DNA from 4 places in the Streptomyces sp. NPDC057424 genome. Region 4 is predicted to be linked to each of the others. Evidence: riboswitches for the same ligand, from Rfam matches in the RefSeq annotation. Region 4 holds a riboswitch; each other region holds the start of a gene.
What was found. Region 4 has a riboswitch for cobalamin ahead of ACFU3E_RS18500 (energy-coupling factor ABC transporter permease). Riboswitches for the same ligand answer to the same signal wherever they lie in the genome.
Positions count from the first base shown of each region.

Region 1: linked by a shared signal. The riboswitch ahead of ACFU3E_RS27590 (ABC transporter substrate-binding protein) and the one ahead of ACFU3E_RS18500 (energy-coupling factor ABC transporter permease) in region 4 are both predicted to bind cobalamin.
Region 2: linked by a shared signal. The riboswitch ahead of ACFU3E_RS19910 (ribonucleoside-diphosphate reductase subunit alpha) and the one ahead of ACFU3E_RS18500 (energy-coupling factor ABC transporter permease) in region 4 are both predicted to bind cobalamin.
Region 3: linked by a shared signal. The riboswitch ahead of ACFU3E_RS13730 (cobalamin biosynthesis protein) and the one ahead of ACFU3E_RS18500 (energy-coupling factor ABC transporter permease) in region 4 are both predicted to bind cobalamin.

Region 1 is NZ_JBHVCP010000042.1:13,052-15,241, reverse strand. It holds gene ACFU3E_RS27600 (4-hydroxybenzoate 3-monooxygenase) at 1-360, opposite strand, end outside; gene ACFU3E_RS27595 (CoA-binding protein) at 497-925, opposite strand; cobalamin riboswitch at 1,006-1,194, shown strand; gene ACFU3E_RS27590 (ABC transporter substrate-binding protein) at 1,263-2,190, shown strand, end outside.
Region 2 is NZ_JBHVCP010000023.1:69,875-72,064, forward strand. It holds gene ACFU3E_RS19910 (ribonucleoside-diphosphate reductase subunit alpha) at 1-962, opposite strand, end outside; cobalamin riboswitch at 1,087-1,259, opposite strand; gene mctP (monocarboxylate uptake permease MctP) at 1,373-2,190, opposite strand, start outside.
Region 3 is NZ_JBHVCP010000013.1:26,360-28,549, forward strand. It holds gene ACFU3E_RS13720 (anion permease) at 1-518, shown strand, start outside; gene ACFU3E_RS13725 (hypothetical protein) at 553-774, shown strand; cobalamin riboswitch at 892-1,050, shown strand; gene ACFU3E_RS13730 (cobalamin biosynthesis protein) at 1,150-2,085, shown strand; gene ACFU3E_RS13735 (cobyric acid synthase) at 2,087-2,190, shown strand, end outside.
Region 4 is NZ_JBHVCP010000020.1:100,403-102,592, forward strand. It holds gene cbiQ (cobalt ECF transporter T component CbiQ) at 1-67, opposite strand, end outside; gene ACFU3E_RS18495 (energy-coupling factor ABC transporter substrate-binding protein) at 74-442, opposite strand; gene ACFU3E_RS18500 (energy-coupling factor ABC transporter permease) at 439-1,140, opposite strand; cobalamin riboswitch at 1,170-1,355, opposite strand; gene ACFU3E_RS18505 (serine/threonine-protein kinase) at 1,485-2,190, opposite strand, start outside.

The DNA.
Region 1 (2,190 bases), on a different contig from region 4:
GTCCGTCACCAGCAACGGCTGCGGGTAGACGAAGTGGTGGCTGCCCGTCAGCTCGCCGTACGGGAACCGGTAGCGCTCCCCGTCGAAGCGGAACTCGCAGGCGGTGTGCAGCTCCGCGCGGTCCAGCAGACCACGGGCGAGACCCCGCTTCTCCAAGCCCCGTACGGCCCACTCCTCGATGACCCCGGCCCGGGGCCGCTGTTCGATGATCTCCCGGGTCTCGGTCTCCAGCACCAGGCAGTCCACGGACGCGGCCCGCAGGATGTTGCCGACGGTCAGACCTGCGGGACCGGCGCCCACGACGACGACCGGGAAGTGTTGCGGGGCGCCGGAGTTCCCGGGCGGAGCGGCGTGGGTCATGCGCACAGTATGGAGGCCGGTCGGTGGACGGGCACCTCCGAGCGAGCAAGAGGACTCAGGTCGGGAATCGGTCAGCCGGCGGAAGAAGACGCGTCGTGCGGCCTTGACCGGGCGCGGATGCTTCCTGGGAAACGCTTCAGGAATCCTGTACTCGGTGAGGGGACAGTCGTGGGATCTCGAACGCCGGGCAGCGGTCCATCACCATCTCCAGGCCCGCCGCGCGGGTCCGGTCGTACGCCGCGTCGTCGATGACCCCGAGCTGGAACCAGACGGCCTTCGCGCCCCTGGCGACCGCCTCGTCCGCGACCGCCCCGGCGAGGTCGCTGTTCACGAACACGTCGACGACGTCCACGTCGAAGGGGATGTCCGCCAGGCTCGCGTACCCCTGCTCCCCGTGCACCGCCTCCGCCTTCGGATGCACCGGCACGACGCGCTTGCCGAAGCGCTGGAGCACGGCGGCGACGCCGTACGCCGCCCGCTGCCGGTTCGACGACAGGCCCACCACGGCCCAGGTGTCGCCGAGCTCGGTGAGGATCCTGCGGACCGTTGCCTCGTCGCCGTACACCGGCGGCCTCCTCGCACGTCGCGGACGAACTGCTCTCCCGGCAACGAAACCCGGTGCGCCGTGATTCCCGGGCGCCTCCGTGATAGCTTGCCGAGGCCAGTCGAACCCATGTACGTGGGTCAGGGAATCCGGTGCGAATCCGGAACTGACGCGCAGCGGTGAGGGGGACGGGCGGGGCCTCGGCCACTGGACGACACAGGTCGTCCGGGAAGGCGTCCCGCACCGGGTGAACCCGAGTCCGAAGACCTGCTGGCGGCCCCCGCGGCCGCACGCGGCGGGGGAGCACCGTACGACCGGGCTCCGCGATCGAGCCCTCGACGACTGAGGACTGGTTCCCGTGCCCCTCGCCCGACCCGCCCGTGCCGCCGTCCTGCTCGCGGCCGGCTCCCTGCTCCTGACCGGCTGCGGCGGCGCCGGGTCCACCGACGCCAAGCCCGCCGTCACGCTCACCAACTGCGGCCACGAGGTCCGCGTCGCCGCAGCGCCGCAGCATGCCGTGTCCCTCAACCAGGGCACCACCGAGATCCTGCTCTCCCTCGGCCTGGCCGACCGCCTCGCGGGCACGGCCACCTGGACCGACCCCGTGATGAAGGGGCTGGAGAAGGCCGACGCGAAGGTCCCTCGCATCGCCGACAACACCCCGTCCTTCGAGCGCGTCCTGGACACCGAGCCCGACTTCGTCGCCGCGTCCTTCGTCTCCACCCTCGGCAAGGGCGGCGTCGCCACCCGCGAGCAGTTCGGGAAGCTCGGCGTCCCCACCTACGTCTCACCGTCCGACTGCGCCGGCAAGGACAACTCGGGCGGCGGCGACGGCGCACGCGACAAGGCCCTGGGCATCGACACCGTCTACGGCGAAGTCCGGGACCTCGCGACCGTGTTCGGGGTGCAGGAACGGGGCGACAAGCTCGTGGCCTCCCTCCGGCAGCGCATGGAGAAGGCCACGGCCGGCATCGACGCCTCCGACGTCACCCTCCTCTACTGGTTCGCGAACTCCGAGTCGCCGTACCTGGCGGGCTGTTGCGGAGCTCCCGGCATCATCACCCGGGCCCTCGGCGCGAAGAACGTCTTCGACGACACACACGAGGAGTGGCCGCAGGTCAACTGGGAGACGGTCGCCGACCGTGACCCCGACGTCCTCGTCATCGGCGACCTCACCCGCAGGTCGCAGACCGCCGAGTCGGCCGCGAAGAAGATCGCCTTCCTGGAGTCCAACCCCGTCACCAGGAACATGGACGCGGTCCGTCACAAGCGGTACGTGCTGCTCA
Region 2 (2,190 bases), on a different contig from region 4:
GTGTTGTCGCGCAGCTCCAGGAACTCCTCGATGTCGGAGTGCCAGGTCTCCAGGTAGACCGCGGCCGCGCCCTTGCGGCGGCCGCCCTGGTTCACCGCGGCGACCGAGGCGTCGAGGGTCTTCAGGAACGGGACGATGCCGTTGGAGTGGCCGTTGGTGCCGCGGATGAGCGAACCCCGGGCACGGATGCGGGAGTACGCCAGTCCGATGCCGCCCGCGTGCTTCGACAGCCGGGCCACCTGGTGGTACCTGTCGTAGAGGGAGTCCAGCTCGTCCTTGGGGGAGTCGAGGAGGTAGCAGGACGACATCTGCGGGTGCCGGGTGCCCGAGTTGAAGAGCGTGGGGGAGGAGGGGAGGTAGTCGAGGCGGCTCATGAGGCCGTACAGAGCCGCGACTTCGTCCAGCGCGCGTGTGGTGTCGTCCTCGGCGAGGCCGCTCGCCACCCGCAGCATGAAGTGCTGGGGCGTCTCGATCACCTTGCGGCTGTGGGGGTGGCGCAGCAGGTAGCGGCTGTGCAGCGTGCGCAGGCCGAAGTAGCCGAAGCGGTCGTCTGCGCCGGTGTCGATCAGGGCGTCGAGCCGGGCCGCGTGCAGCCGGACGAACTCGGCGGTCCGGTCGGCGATGAGGCCCTCGCGGTGGCCGACCGCGACGGACTCGGTGAAGGACGTGACGCCCTGTGAGGCGGCCTCTTCGCGGATGCCGATGGTCAGCAGCCGGGCGGCCAGCCGGGAGTAGGCGGGGTCCTCGGAGATCAGACCGGCCGCGGCCTCCGTCGCCAGTTCCCGCAACTCCGCTTCGTCCGCGCCGGCGGACCGGCCGCGCAGCGCGGCGGCGGCGACCCGGCCGGGGTCGGCGTCGGGGAGGTCGGCGGTCAGCTCGGTCAGGGTCCGCAGCAGCGCGGCACCGGGAGCGTCGTGCTCCTCTTGGGCGGCTGAGACCGGTTCGGCTGGCGCGATGGTCACGTGGGGCTCTCCCTCGCTCGGCACGGGGGCCTCGCCGAGGGCAGGGGGGCAGCACGCGAGCGCACGCGGCGTCGCGTCCACCGGCCCATTCCACGAGGCCCGGACGTCAGGGCACACCGGCCGGATGGCCGGGTGCGCTGTCGGCAGGTCCTCGGACTGACTCTCGTACACGAAACATGCACAAGTACACCGTTGCGGGACAGTTCCGGATTCGCACCGGATTCCCCTGCGGCGACAGCGAGCATGAGCATACATCTTGTGCCGGGTCCCGGTGGCACCCCCAGATGTTGTGTCAAACGCGGCAGCGGGCCACCGTGACGCTTTGTCACGGTGGCCCGCTGCGGGGTGTTTGCGGCTGTTCGCGCCCACGCGGCGGAGCCGTACATCGGTACAGCCCCGCGCCCTTGGGCCTAGTGCGCTGAACCAGCAGTCGCAGGCGGGAGTTCCACCTGGACCCCGGGGTCGCCCGCGTCGGCCGTGTAGTCCTCCGGCTTGGTCTCGTCGGTGCCGTCGGGGGCCTTCAGGGCCCTCAGGGTGAAGGTCAGGACCACCGTCACCACCAGGTTCAGGACGAACGCCGTGAGGCCGATGTAGCCGATCTCCCCGATGCCCGGGATCTCCTTCGCGGAGCCGCCGAAGTGCTTCTGGGTCGGGGAGGCCACGCCGTACGCGGCGACGGTGCCGTAGATCATGCCGACGGCCCAGCCCGCGAGCAGGGCCCAGCGGTGGAACCAGCGGGTGAACAGGCCGCCGACCAGGGCCGGGAAGGTCTGCAGGATCCAGATGCCGCCCAGGAGCTGGAAGTTGATGGCCACCGTCTTGTCCATGGTGAGGACGAAGGCCAGGGCTCCGACCTTCACCAGCAGGGAGACCAGCTTGGAGACCTTGGTCTCCTGCGCCGGTGTGGCGTCGGGCTTGATGAAGTCCTTGTAGATGTTGCGGGTGAAGAGGTTCGCGGCCGCGATGGACATGATGGCCGCGGGCACCAGTGCGCCGATGCCGATCGCCGCGAAGGCCACGCCCGCGAACCAGTCCGGGAACATCGTCTCGAACAGCTGCGGGATGGCCAGCTGCCCGTTCTGCACCTTGATCCCGGCCGCGATCGCCATGAACCCGAGCAGCGCCAGCAGACCCAGCATCAGCGAGTACAGCGGCAGGATCGTGGTGTTGCGGCGGATCACCTCACGGCTCTTCGAGGACAGCGTCGCCGTGATCGAGTGCGGGTACA
Region 3 (2,190 bases), on a different contig from region 4:
TGGGCAAGGGCCTGACCGACCTCCAGCCGCAGCAGGGCTTCGCCGCCCAGACCAGCGCGGCCACGGTCATCCTGGCCTCCTCCCACCTCGGCTTCTCCCTGTCCACCACCCACTCCGTGTCCGGCTCGGTGATGGGCGCGGGGCTCGGCCGCAAGGGCGGTGTCGTCCGCTGGTCGACCGCGACGCGGATGTTCGTCGCGTGGGGTCTGACGCTGCCGGCGGCCGCACTGGTGGCCGCGATCGCCGAGTACATCACCGGCTTCGGCGACTGGGGCACCGCCGTGGTGGCCGTCTTCCTGGTCGCCTCCAGCGCGGCGATCTGGAAGCTGTCCCGGCGTGAGGTCGTCGACCACACCAACGTCAACGACACCGACGAGGCTGAGCCCGCCGGTGTGGTGACCACGGCGATGGCCGCGGTGACGCCGCCGCCGGCCGGCACGGCGACGGAGGAGCCGGTACCGTCGTTCCCGGCCCAGGCCGCCGCCGAGCGGACTCCCTCGACGACCACCACGGTCTGACCCCGCCGACCGGTAACAAGGAAGAGTCTCCGATATGAAGATCGACTGGGCGTCCCTCGGCTCCGTCTTCGGCATCAGCCTCGTGGTCACCGTGGCCCTCGTCGGCCTGTTCACCCTCGGCATCACCGGCCTGTCCCGCCGCGAGCGGGCGGTGGCGGAAGGCGGGTCCGCCGGGCTCGCGGTCACCGGCGCGTACGCGTGCTTCGCGGCGTGTGCGGCGGCTGTCGGGTACGGGATCTATCTGATCGTGGCCTGAGGGCCCGATCGCACGTCGTGTCCGCCGGGCGGCACGGGACTTGGGTCCCGTGCCGCCCGGTCGCCGTGTGTACCGAAGGGGGCGATGTGGGGTTCTCCACACTCTCCCCTCGCAGGTCAACGGCAAGTTGACGGCGGTTCCCGGCCGTGGTGGACTGCCGGAGCCAGTACGGCGGCAGGAGAGGAAGCCGGTGCGAGTCCGGCGCGGTCCCGCCACTGTCACCGGGGTAGCAATCCCCGGGAGCCAGGAACTCTCACCGCCGGTCTCGTCGAACCAGGGCGTGGACACCCTGAGTGAGGACACATATCGCCATGCGCGGCTGCCGATCGAGGTTCAACACCCCACCCCTGCCTGCCCTCCTGGCCGGCTGAGCCCATGGGTGCCGGTCGCGTCTTCGCGTACGGCGCCGCCGCCGGTCTGATCGGTGACCTGCTGCTCGGTGATCCTCGCCGGGGGCATCCGGTCGCCGCGTTCGGACGGGCCGCGGGTGCCGTGGAACGGGTGTTGTGGCGGGACCACCGCGGGTGGGGCACGCTGCACACCGCCGTGTGCACGGGAGGGGCCGTCGCCCTCGGGTCCGTCGCCGCGCGTGCCGTGCGGACGTCCACCGCCTCCTCCGCCGCGCTGACCGCGGCCGCGACCTGGGCTGTCGTCGGGGGGACTTCACTCGCCCGGGAGGCGCAGGCCATCGGGCGTGCCCTGGAGGCCGGGGACGTCGAGGCGGCCCGGGCCCGGCTGCCGCATCTGTGCGGGCGGGACCCGCAGGCCCTCGATGCCGACGGTATGGCCCGGGCCGTGGTCGAGTCCGTCGCCGAGAACACCTCCGACGCGGTGGTGGGGGCGCTGGTGTGGGGAGCCGTCGGCGGGGTGCCGGGGCTGCTCGGGTTCCGGGCCGTCAACACCCTGGACGCCATGGTCGGGCACAAGTCGGCCCGCTACCGCCGGTACGGGTGGGCCTCCGCGCGGCTGGACGATGTCGCGGGGTGGCCCGGCGCGCGGCTGACCGCCGTGCTCGCCGCGCTGGCCGGGCCGGATCCGCGGGGGGCCGTGCGGGCCTGGCGGGCCGATGCGGCGAAGCATCCGAGTCCCAACGCCGGTCCTGTGGAGGCCTCGTTCGCGGGGGCCCTCGGGGTGCGGCTCGGCGGGACGCTCTCGTACGGCGGGCGGGTGGAGCACCGGCCCGTGCTGAACACACAGGGGCGTGCCGTCGGTACGCACGACGTCGCACGGGCCGTGCGGCTGTCGAGGCGCGTCACCTGGCTCGCGCTCGGGGCGTGCGCCGGTGCGCGGTTGCTGAAGAGGGGGAAATGACATGAGCGGTGGGCTTCTCGTCGCCGGTACCACCTCCGACGCCGGCAAGAGCGTCGTGACCGCCGGGATCTGCCGGTGGCTGGTGCGGCAGGGCGTCAAGGTCGC
Region 4 (2,190 bases):
CGGCCTTGTCCACGGGATGGCGGCGGCGCCAGCGACTGCTGTGCGCCGCCGCGTCGATCGGCAGCACGCGGGATCAGCCCCGTTCGGCGGGGGACTTCCCGGCGCCACCGGTGAGCTCGTTCCCGGCCTCCCGCTCCAGCGCCCGCTGCTCGCCCTGCCGCCGCCCCCGGTGCAGGCCGAAGTAGTAGGCGAGGACACCGGCGCCGAGGGCCGCCTGGAGGGCGAACAGCGCCGACTCGATCTCGCCGGACGGCGGCTCGTACAGCGGTGAGAACCACGGCTCGTAGTCGGGCTCGATCTCGGTGATCGCCGTCTCGGCCTCGGCGTCGGCGCCCGTGAACGGCTCCTTCTTGTGATCGCCGAGACCGAGCGCGAGCGGCAGCACGGCAAGCGCGGCCACGACGAGCAGCAGCACCAGGTTGATCTTCGTGTTCCTGCTCATCGGGCCACCGCCTCGGTCTCGGTCCGGGACTGCTTCTTGGCGAGGAGCACGCCCAGCCGGGTCAGTTCGCCCTTGCTGGACTGCACCAGCAGCCGCATCACGAGCACGGTCAGCAGGCCCTCGCTCACCGCGAGCGGGATCTGGGTGATGGCGAAGATGGAACCGAACTTGCCGAGCGCGCCCAGGAATCCGCTGCCCGGGTCGGGGAACGCGAGCGCCAGCTGCACGCTGGTGACGCAGTAGGTGGACAGGTCGGCGACGAACGCGCCGCAGAACACCGCGGCCATCAGCGGCGCGTCGTAGCGCCGCAGCAGTGTGTAGACGGCGTATCCGGCCCAGGGGCCGACGATCGCCATCGAGAAGACGTTGGCACCGAGCGTGGTCAGACCGCCGTGCGCGAGCAGCAGCGCCTGGAAGAGCAGCGTGATGGTGCCCAGTACCGCCATGACGGGCGGCCGGAACAGGATGGCTCCGAGGCCCGTTCCGGTGGGGTGCGAGCAACTGCCGGTGACGGACGGCAGTTTCAGGGCGGACAGGACGAACGTGAAGGCGCCGGAGGCACCGAGGAGCAGAGTGCTCTCCGGGTGCTCGCGCACTTCACGGGTGAGCGACCGGACCCCGTGGACGACGAACGGCGCCGACGCGACGCCCCAGGCGACCGCGTGCGCCGGAGGAAGGAAACCCTCGGCAATGTGCATGGCTCAGCAGACCCTCTCCAGCACCTCGTGGATGGTTGACGCGCCTTGGCCGGTCTCCTGGCTGACGGGTACCACCGCCCGGACTCCGCCTTCCCGGGTCGCAAGGACCCAGTGGCTGCCCGTGAGGGCCGGAGCCGGACTTCCCGATTCACAGTGGCGAGGGCCGCACCGGCATCACACCGGATTTCCCGTTCACCAAGGCCTGGTGACAATAAGGCCGGGGTAAGGGCGATGACAAGCCGCCCAAGGGGCGCGCGAGGGGGCGCCCGCTCGCACACCGGCGCATCCCCCGGCTGATCCACGCGCGGTGCGGCAGGGCGCCGTCGTGCGGTGTCCGGGTCGCGTCAGTCCTCGCCCCCGTCGTCTCCGTCGTCGCTCTCCCCGTCGTCCCCGGCCTCGTGCGGCCTTTCGGACTTCGGCTGCTCCGGCCCGCCGGCCGCCTCTTCCGGTGCCGGAGTCGCGGTGCTCGGCCCAGGCGCGGGAGGAGCCGGGGAGGCGGGCGTGGACGGAGTGACATCGGCCACGGTGCCGGTGCTCGGAGTGGTGGCGGCCGCGGGGCCGGCCGCCGGGTCGGAGGACAGGGGCGAGGGGGAGTCGGCCGACGGTGTGGCGGCGGGGCTGCTCGCGGAGGGGGAGGCGTCGGGTTCCGTGCCCTCCGCGGTCGTGCCGGGCGAGAACCAGCGCATGCCGATGAGCATCGCGGCGAGGAAGAGTGCCGCGGCGGCGGCCGTCGCGGTCAGTCTCGACCGGTTGCGGACGCCGCCCCGCCCGCGGGAGCGACCCGAACGCCCCGCCTGTGCTGCCCGGGCCGCGCTGCGATGCCCCGGGGTGGCGGGCAGCGCGTACGTGGTCGGGCTGCTGGTATCGGCGGCCGCGTACGGGCCCGGCGCGGCGTGCAGCGCCGCGGACGTGGCCGTCGGCCGCAGCGGCGCCGAGGCCTCCGGCAGCGGCTCGGGCAGGCCCCGCCAGGCGCCCCCGGCGAACCACTCGGCGGCCTGCTGGGCGGTGGGCCGGTCCTCGGGCTGCTTGGCGAGCAGACCCAGGAGGTAG